2 linked regions of the Duganella zoogloeoides genome follow. The protein of the gene in region 2 interacts with the protein of the main gene of each other region in a pairwise test. Links are inferred from orthologs where the notes say so. Each region holds a gene or a part of one and is shown on either strand. Other genes may lie near its edges.

Region 1 (3,949 bases), 3.8 Mb from region 2 along the record:
AGGGCGGCAGTCAGCCTGGCCGACTTGATGCGGTTGGCAGCCAGCACATCGTCTTCCTCGAAGATTTGCAGGGTAGCCAGGGCGGCGCGGCACGCCAGCGGGTTGCCGGTGTACGAGTGCGAATGCAAGAAGCCGCGCGTGACGTCATTGCTGTAAAACGCCTGGTAGATCTCGGCGCGCGTCATCACCAGCGACAGCGGCAAATAGCCGCCGCTGATGCCCTTGGACAGGCACACGAAGTCGGGCCACACGCCGGCCTGCTCGCAGGCGAAGAAGGTGCCGGTACGGCCGCAGCCGACGGCGATTTCGTCGAGGATCAGGTGCACCGAGTAGCGGTCGCACAGCGCGCGCACCAGTTGCAGGTACAGCGGGTCGTGCATGGCCATGCCGGTGGCGCATTGCACCAGCGGTTCGATGATGATGGCGGCGATTTTTTCCGATTTTTCCTGGAACAGGCGCTCGACATCGGCGGCGGCGCGGCGGGCCATATCTTCGGCGGTTTCGCCGTCGCGGGCCTGGCGCGTATCGGGCGACATCACGGTTTGCGAGGCGCGCAGCAGCGGACCGTAAGCGTCCTTGAACAGCGCGACATCGGTAACGGCCAGCGCGCCGATGGTTTCGCCGTGGTAGCTGCCCTTGAGGCAGACGAATTCCTGCTTGTCGGTTTTGCCGTGGTTGCGCCACGAGTGAAAACTCATCTTGAGGGCGATTTCCACGGCGGAGGCGCCGTCGCTGGCGTAAAAACTGTGGCCCAGCACACCGCCGGTCAATGCCGACAGTTTTTCCGACAGCTCGATCACCGGCTCGTGGGTAAAGCCGGCCAGCATCGCGTGTTCGAGCGTATCGAGTTGATCCTTCAATGCCGCGTTGATGCGCGGGTTGGCGTGGCCGAACAGGTTGACCCACCACGAGCTGATGGCGTCGAGGTAGCGGCGGCCTTCATGGTCGTACAGCCACGCCCCCTGGCCGCGCTTGACCGGGATCAGCGGCACGGTTTCGTGGTGCTGCATCTGGGTACACGGATGCCAGACGCTGCGCAGGCTGCGGGTAACCCATGCACTTTGATTATTCAATTCCAAAACTGCTCCATGACATTAATACCTAACTTATTACCTGACTTAGCCAGGTAGGCTTGCGTTTCTCGAGGAACGACGCCACGCCTTCGCGGCCCTGTTCCGAGGCGCGGATGGCGGCGATGCGCGCGGCGGTATCGTCTACCAGCGTGTCGTCCACCGGCCGTCCCGCCACGTCGCGCACCAGCGTCTTGGCCTGGCGCACGGCTGCCGGGCTGTTGGTCACCAGCGCCTTGACGATCTCCGCCACCCTGGCGTCGAGCGCAGCGCCGGCCACCACTTCGTGGGCGAAGCCGATGTGCAGCGCGGTGGCCGCCGTAAAGCGTTCGGCCGTCAAAAAGTACCGGCGCGATGCCTGCTCGCCCATGGCCTTGATCACGTACGGCGCGATGGTGGCCGGGATCAGGCCGAGTTTTACTTCGCTTAAACAGAACTGGGCTTCATCGACTGCCACGACGATGTCGCACGCGGCCACCAGGCCCATGCCGCCAGCGTAGCAGTCGCCCTGCACGCGCGCGACCACCGGCTGTGGGCACTCGTAGATGGTGCGCAGCATGGTGGCCAGTTGCAGCGCATCTGCGTGGTTTTCGGCGTGGGTGTAGCCCGCCATTTTTTTCATCCAGTTCAAATCGGCGCCGGCGCAAAAGGCCGGGCCGTTGGCGGCCAGGACGATGGCGCGCACCGACGCGTCGACGCCCAGCGCGCTGAAAGCCTGCGTCAGCTCTGCGATGGTCGCTTCGTTGAACGCATTGCGCACGTCGGGGCGATTGAGGGTGACGGTGGCCAAGTGGCCGGCGCGTTCGATGGTCAGGGTGTCGTAGGTCATGGCCGCTCCTTACATCCGGAAGAGTCCGAATTTGGTGTCTTCGATCGGCGCATTGAGCGCGGCGGACAGGCCCAGGCCCAGCACCGTGCGGGTATCGGCCGGATCGATCACGCCGTCGTCCCACAGGCGCGCGGTGGCGTAATACGGGTGGCCCTGCTCTTCGTACTGCTGCTTGATCGGCTGCTTGAACGCGGCTTCTTCGTCCGCCGACCAGGTGCCGCCCTTGCCCTCGATGCCGTCGCGCTTGACGGTGGCCAGCACGCTGGCCGCCTGGTCGCCGCCCATGACGGAGATCCGCGCATTGGGCCACATCCACATGAAGCGCGGCGAAAAGGCGCGGCCGCACATGCCGTAGTTGCCGGCGCCAAAACTGCCGCCGATGATGACGGTGAACTTGGGCACGGCAGCGGTGGCGACGGCCGTGACCATCTTGGCGCCGTGACGGGCGATGCCTTCGTTTTCGTACTTGCGGCCCACCATGAAGCCGGTGATATTTTGCAGGAACACCAGCGGGATCTTGCGCTGTGCGCACAGCTCGATGAAGTGCGCGCCCTTGACGGCGGACTCCGAGAACAGGATGCCATTGTTGGCGATGATGCCGACCTTCATGCCGAAGATGTGGGCGAAGCCGCACACCAGCGTGGCGCCGAAGCGCGCCTTGAATTCGTCGAACTCGCTGCCATCGACGATGCGGGCGATCACTTCGCGCACATCGAACGGCTTGCGGGTGTCCACCGGGATGACGCCATACAGTTCTTCGGCCGGGTACTTCGGCTCCACCACGGGGCGGATGGCGCCCTGCTGCGGCTTGATGCGATTGAGGTTGGAGACGATGGTGCGCGCCAGCGACAGCGCATGCAAATCGTTCTGCGCCAGGTGGTCGGCCACGCCGGACAGGCGCGTGTGGACATCGCCGCCGCCCAGGTCTTCGGCCGTGACCACTTCGCCGGTGGCGGCTTTCACCAGCGGCGGGCCGCCGAGGAAAATCGTGCCCTGCTCCTTGACGATGATCGACTCGTCGCTCATGGCCGGCACGTACGCGCCGCCGGCGGTGCACGACCCCATCACCACGGCGATTTGCGGGATACCCTTGGCCGACAGGTTGGCCTGGTTGTAAAAGATGCGGCCGAAGTGGTCGCGGTCGGGGAAGACGTCGTCCTGGTTGGGCAGGTTGGCGCCGCCCGAGTCGACCAGGTAAATGCAGGGCAGGTGGTTCTGGTCGGCGATTTCCTGCGCGCGCAGATGTTTTTTGACCGTGATCGGGTAGTACGTCCCGCCCTTGACGGTGGCGTCGTTACAGACGATCACGCATTCCTGGCCGGCCACGCGGCCGATGCCGGTAATGATGCCGGCGGCCGGCGCCGCATCGATGCCATTGCCATCCTGGTACATGCCGTAGGCGGCCATTTGCGACAGTTCGAGGAATGGCGTGCCCGGATCGAGCAGCATTTGCACGCGGTCGCGCGGCAGCAGCTTGCCGCGTGCGACGTGTTTTGCGCTGGCAGCGGCGCCGCCGCCCTGGGCGATGGCGGCCACCTTGGCGCGCAGGTCGTCCACCACCGCCTGCATGGCGGCGATATTGGTCTTGAAATCTTCGCTACGGGGATTGAGCTTGGTGTCGATCTGCGGCATGGTTTTCCTTTGCGCGTGGTCTCGCACGCGTCGTGTGGTTTATTGCGGAAAATGTCCGTCAACGTAAAACCAGCGCAGGGCGCCACCGATAGCGTCAGGTTCACGCACGAAGTTGCTGATCTCGTGCAGGCGCTCGGCGCGGCCGCCGACCTTGAACCGTGCCACGAACTCCACCGTGTCGCGGTCCCGGTCTGCTTGTTCGGCTGGTTCTGCTTTACGTTGACGTAAACGTAAAGCAGATTTTACCTCAAGTCCCAGCCACTGCAGTTTTTCCTCGGCACCAAACAAGGGCTCGACCGGCCGGGTACTGGCATGCCAGGTGGCCAGCAGGTACGGCTCGTTGCGCTGGCCATAGGCGGTATAGCGCGAGCGCATCAGCGCTTCGGCCGTGGGCGCGATGGCGGACCCGTCTATGTAC
Region 2 (5,153 bases):
GTGGACTACCAGGCTGCCGCCGGCGTGCGCGTGCGCAACGAGAGCTACTACATGACCAGCAAGCGCCACTGGCGCAACGCCGAGAGCTATACCCTCGACCCGACCGGCACGCTGATCAACCGCGACAGCTACCTGGAAATCCTGCACGACCAGCAGCAAGTGGGCAACCGCCTCGACGTCACGCTCGACGGCCAGGTCGCCGGCCTGAAAAACCGCTTCGTGGCGGGCGTGGAATGGAATCGCACCAGGCTGTTCCTGACCAACAATTCGCCATATACCGGCAGTTCGGTGATCGACCCGTACAACTTCGTGCCCGGCACGTTTGCCGGCGCCATCCCCAGCCGCACGCTGCCGCTGCGCCGCGCCGAGCTGGAATCGACCGCGGTCTTTGCCGAGAACGTGCTCGACCTGGCGCCGCACTGGAAACTGGTGGCCGGCCTGCGCCGCGACCGCATGGCGCTCGACAACCACGAACTGCGCACCGGCGTGCGCGCAGCAAAAGACTACACGCCGGTGACCGGCCGCGCCGGCCTGGTGTGGAATCTCGATCCCGCCGTGAGCCTCTACGCCCAGTACGGCACCGCCACCGATCCGCTCAGCGGCGCGCTGGCCTTGCCGAACGGCAGCCCCAGCTTCGACCTCACCCGTGGCAAGCAACTCGAATTCGGCGCCAAGGGCGGCATCGCCGCGCTGCGCGGCGAATGGAGCGCGGCCGTGTATAAAATCGAAAAGAACAACCTGCTCTCGCGCGACCCGGACAATCCAACCGTGGCATTGCAGATCGGCCAGCAGTCCTCGACCGGCATCGAACTGGCGTTCGCCGCCGAACCGGTGCGCGGCTGGACCATCGACGCCAATCTGGCCGCGCTGCGCGCCCGCTACGACGACTTCAACGAAGTGGTCGGCGGCGTGCCGATCTCGCGCGCCGGCAACACGCCCACCGGCGTTCCCGAGCGCACCGCCAACATCTGGACCGGCTACCGCTTCGTGCCGGGCTGGCAAGCGGCGATCGGCGCCCGCTACGTCGGCGAGCGTCAGGCCAATACCGCCAACACCGCCAACCTGCCCGCGTACACGGCGATTGACGCGTCGCTGGCATGGACTGCGTCGCCCAAGCTGGGCCTGACCCTGTCGGTCAAGAACCTGGCCGACCGCGACTACGCTTTGTCAGGCAGCGCCGGCGTGCGCTGGCTGCTGGCCGACCCGCGCTCGGTACAATTGACAGCCCGCACCACGTTCTGACCATGAAGCAGGCGCTGCTGTTCGTCCACAAGTGGCTGGGAGTGGCGCTGGCCTTGCTGTTCCTGGTGTGGTTTGCCAGTGGCATCGTGCTGTACTTCGTGCCGTTCCCGAGCCTGACACCAACTGAGCGGCTGGCCGGGTTGCCGCCGCTGGTGCTGGACCACCGAGCGGTCGAACCGCTGACTGGACTCCCGGCACCCGCGCTGGATGACCGACCTGCCGAACAACTGGCCGGGTTGCCGGCCACGGCGGTCGACAATCGCTGTTGCCTGACGGCGTCAGCGGCAGCCGCCCGCGCCGGCCTTCGCGCTGCCGAGGCCAGGCTGGGCATGCATGCGGATATGCCAGTCTGGCGCCTGCTGCGTACCGCACCCGATAAGCGCTGGATCGCAGTCGATGCCAGCACCGGCGCCCTGCTGCCCGACCTGAGCACGGCGCAGGCAATGGCCGTGGCGGAAGCCTTCAGCGGCCGCCGCGCGATTTACGCCGAAGCGCTGGAACGCGACCAGTGGACCGTGGCGCAAGGTTTCAATCCTTACCGGCCGCTGGTCCGGGTGGAGCTCGACGGCGACGATGGACTGGAGCTGTACGTTTCTCCCGGCGCGGCCGAAGTGGTCGGCGCAACCCGTCGCGCCGAACGCGCCTGGAACTGGGTCGGCGCAATTCCCCACTGGATCTATTTCACCGAACTGCGGCGCTGGCCCGAGCGCTGGCACAATGTCGTGGTGTGGCTGTCGCTGCCGGGCGTGCTGCTGGCTGCGACCGGATTGATCATCGGCGTGTGGCAACTATTCCTCAACCGTTCGCGCTGGATTCCGTACCGGGTTTTCTGGATGCGCTGGCACCATATCCTCGGGCTGGCCGTTGGCGTGGTCACGCTGACGTGGATTTTTTCGGGCCTGATGTCGATGAATCCGTTCAGCGTGTTCTCGCCACGCGGCGCCACGGCGGACGAACAGCGGCGCTGGTCGGGTCAGGAAGTGGCTGCACAATTGTCGCCGGCGGCAGCGTTGCGGCTGGCGGCGCCGCTACAGGTGCGCGAACTGGAAACGCTGCGCTTCGATGGTCAGGCGTGGTATCGGCTGAGGGGCGTGGATGGTTCGGTGCTCGTGCGTGCAGATGGTGTCGCTACTGTCGACAGCGTCGTTGCTGCCAGTCATAGCGTTGCGACCGATGGAGCCGCTGCTGCCGGCGGCATCACTGCGGCCGACGATGTCGATGAGACTGCGGCTACGGCCAGTGACGCTGCCGTCATCGCCGCCCTGCCCGCTGCCGACATCAGCGCCGCACTGGGACGCCTGCGCGCAGAAGCACCGGTAACACTGTCGCGCCTCACTGCTTATGACGAACTCTACTACGCGCGCGGCAACCAACCTGCCAACCGCCAGAACCGGCCGCTGCCCGTGTGGCGCGCGGCCTGGGCCGACGGCGTGGTGGTCTATGCCGATCCGGCCTCTGCCCGCATCGTGCTGCGCGCCGAACACTCCAACCGCTGGCAACGCCTGCTGTACAACGGCCTGCACAGCTTCGACTTCGCCCCGTTGCTGGCGCGGCCATGGCTGCGCGACAGCCTGGTCGTGTTGTTATCGTTGCTGGGGGTGGCGATGAGCGTGACCGCCTGCGTGGTGGCGTGGCGGGTATTCGTGCCGCGCAAGCGTCGCCGCTAAAACCGCATTTCTGCGGACTGGCGCGTGTGCCGCTTGACGTGGTAGGCGCACTCTTTTAGCATGGACATAGGCTGGAAGCACCATCATCATCCGGGCCGTCGACGCTGTCGCGAGTGCTACCCAGCTTGCAATAATCGAGACGCAAATGGAAGCGTAACATGGAGCAGCGCGTGACAAAACTCGAATTCGAGATGGAGGCCATCAAGCTCGACCTCGGCATCCTCAAGGCAACGGTCGCCACTAAAACCGACCTTGCCGAGGCCATCGCCAAGGTCAATGCAGACACCAGGTCGTCTATCGCCGAGGTCAAGGCCGAGACCAAGGCAGGGATCGCCGAAGCGAAGAACACCATCATCGTCTGGGTCGTCGGCAGCGTTTTCCTGGCGCAGTTGCTGCCCGGCTTGCTCAGGAAGCTGGGCCTGCAATAGTGATTATTTGTGGTTGGCCTTCAACCACGCAATGTACGCGGTCACCCCGGCACTCACATCATAAAACGGCTTGTCGTAGCCAATCGCGCGCAGCTTGGCGATGTTGGCCTGGGTGAAGCTCTGGTACTTGCCCTTGAGCTTGTCCGGGAACGCGACGTACTCCAGCAATTTCTGCTCGACGATGGCATCCAGTGCCAGGGCGCCGGCTTCGGGTTTCAGGTTGTTCACCACCGCCACCGCGATATCGTTGAACGGCTGCGCACGACCGGTGCCCAGGTTGAAGATGCCGCTCTTGTCCGGGTTGTCGAGGAAGAACAGGTTGACGCTGACCACGTCGTCGATATAGACGAAGTCGCGGGTCTGGGTGCCAGCCGCGTAGCCGTCGTACTCTCCGAATAATTTTACCTGGCCATCGGCCAGGAACTGGCGGTACTGGTGCAGCGGCACCGAGGCCATATTCCCCTTGTGGAATTCGCGCGGGCCATAGACATTGAAGTAGCGCAGGCCGACCACTTGTGCGCCACGGTCGCCATTGGTTTTCCAATAGTTGCGCACGTACTGGTCGAACAGGAATTTCGAGTAGCCGTACACATTCAACGGCCGCTCGCCCGAACGCTCTTCCGTAAAGCCTTCCTCGGCGCCATATACTGCTGCCGACGACGCGTAGATGAACGGGATTTTTTCCTTCTGGCAGAAGTGGAACAACGACACGCTGTAACGGAAGTTATTGCGCATCATGTACTCGCCGTCCATTTCCATGGTGTCGGAGCACGCGCCTTCGTGGAATACGGCCGAGAATTTGCCGGCGAATTCGCCGCGCTCGAGGCGCTCGATGAACTCTTCCTTGCCCATGTAATCGACCACCTCGGCATCGACGACATTGTGGAATTTCTCCGGGCGCTTCAAGTTATCGACCACGAAGGTCGCTTCGCCGCGCTGGCTCAGCGCGTGAACGATGTTACTACCAATAAAACCCGCACCGCCGGTCACCAAAATCATGATCTGTCCTGTTCTAAAATTAAAGGGCTGCCGGCCGCGCCGGCAGCATCGCGCGCAGCGGCGCCCATGCCAGGTCCACCGTGAGCTTGTGCATGCAAGCCTGGTGGCCCAGCGGACACACGCGCTGCTGGCACGGCGCGCACTCGAGATGCAGCCACAGTACCTTGGCGATATCCGACAACGGTGGAGTATGCCTCGGATCGGTCGGACCGTACAGCGCCACCACCGGCCGGTTCAAGGCGGCGGCTATGTGCATCAGGCCGGAATCGTTGGTCACCAGCGCCGCCGCGCTGCCGAGGATGGCGAGCGCATCGGATAACGACGTCACGCCGGCCAGGCTGCGCACGCCAGGGGCCGCGGCGACGATCTCGTCGCACACCTCTGCATCCTTGGCCGACCCCATCAGGACGATGGTGATCTCGGGCCGGGACTGCTGCAACAGCCGCGCCAGGCCTGCAAAATAGCCGCTGGGCCAGCGCTTGGCGGGACCGAACTCGGCGCCGGGCGCGAACGCCACGATGGTGGTGCCGGGTGCAATGCCCACCCGGCCCAGCGCGGCGGCCTTGTCCTCATCGCTGATGGTCAGCACCGGGAACGGTACGTTCTGCGGCGGGGTCTTCGAGACCGGCCCGGCCAGCGCCGCGTAAAACGGCAGCATCGGTCGCTTGTGCCTGGGATCGTCGTGGTGCATCACGTTGATCAGGCCGTAGCGCATCTCGCCCTTGTAGCCGATCCGCTTCGGGATCTTCGCCATCCACGGAATCAGGGCGAATTTCAGGGTATTGGGCAGGATATAGGCTTCGTCGTAGCCGCGTTC

Evidence for each region.
Region 1: the proteins of rfaD (region 2) and SR858_RS26700 interact in binary tests that used the Escherichia coli proteins (3 or more experiments, as listed by UniProt). The link is inferred for Duganella zoogloeoides from one-to-one orthologs.

What each region holds. Positions count from the first base shown.
Region 1 is NZ_CP140152.1:6,081,704-6,085,652, forward strand. Bases 1-2,779 are described here. They hold SR858_RS26700 (enoyl-CoA hydratase/isomerase family protein), read right to left. Parts: upstream 1,900-2,779; coding sequence 1,102-1,899; downstream 1-1,101. Other genes in these bases: bioA (adenosylmethionine--8-amino-7-oxononanoate transaminase), read right to left, coding at 1-1,079; SR858_RS26705 (carboxyl transferase domain-containing protein), read right to left, coding at 1,909-2,779. In the rest of the region: more of SR858_RS26705, read right to left, coding at 2,780-3,531; SR858_RS26710 (YchJ family protein), read right to left, coding at 3,571-3,949. UniProt on the Escherichia coli protein: Converts o-succinylbenzoyl-CoA (OSB-CoA) to 1,4-dihydroxy-2-naphthoyl-CoA (DHNA-CoA).
Region 2 is NZ_CP140152.1:2,266,383-2,271,535, reverse strand. Bases 2,341-5,153 are described here. They hold rfaD (ADP-glyceromanno-heptose 6-epimerase), read right to left. Parts: upstream 4,340-5,153; coding sequence 3,341-4,339; downstream 2,341-3,340. Other genes in these bases: waaF (lipopolysaccharide heptosyltransferase II), read right to left, coding at 4,356-5,153; SR858_RS10065 (hypothetical protein), read left to right, coding at 3,080-3,337; SR858_RS10070 (PepSY domain-containing protein), read left to right, coding at 2,341-2,909. Also shown: SR858_RS10075 (TonB-dependent receptor), read left to right, coding at 1-1,242; more of SR858_RS10070, read left to right, coding at 1,245-2,340. UniProt on the Escherichia coli protein: Catalyzes the interconversion between ADP-D-glycero-beta-D-manno-heptose and ADP-L-glycero-beta-D-manno-heptose via an epimerization at carbon 6 of the heptose.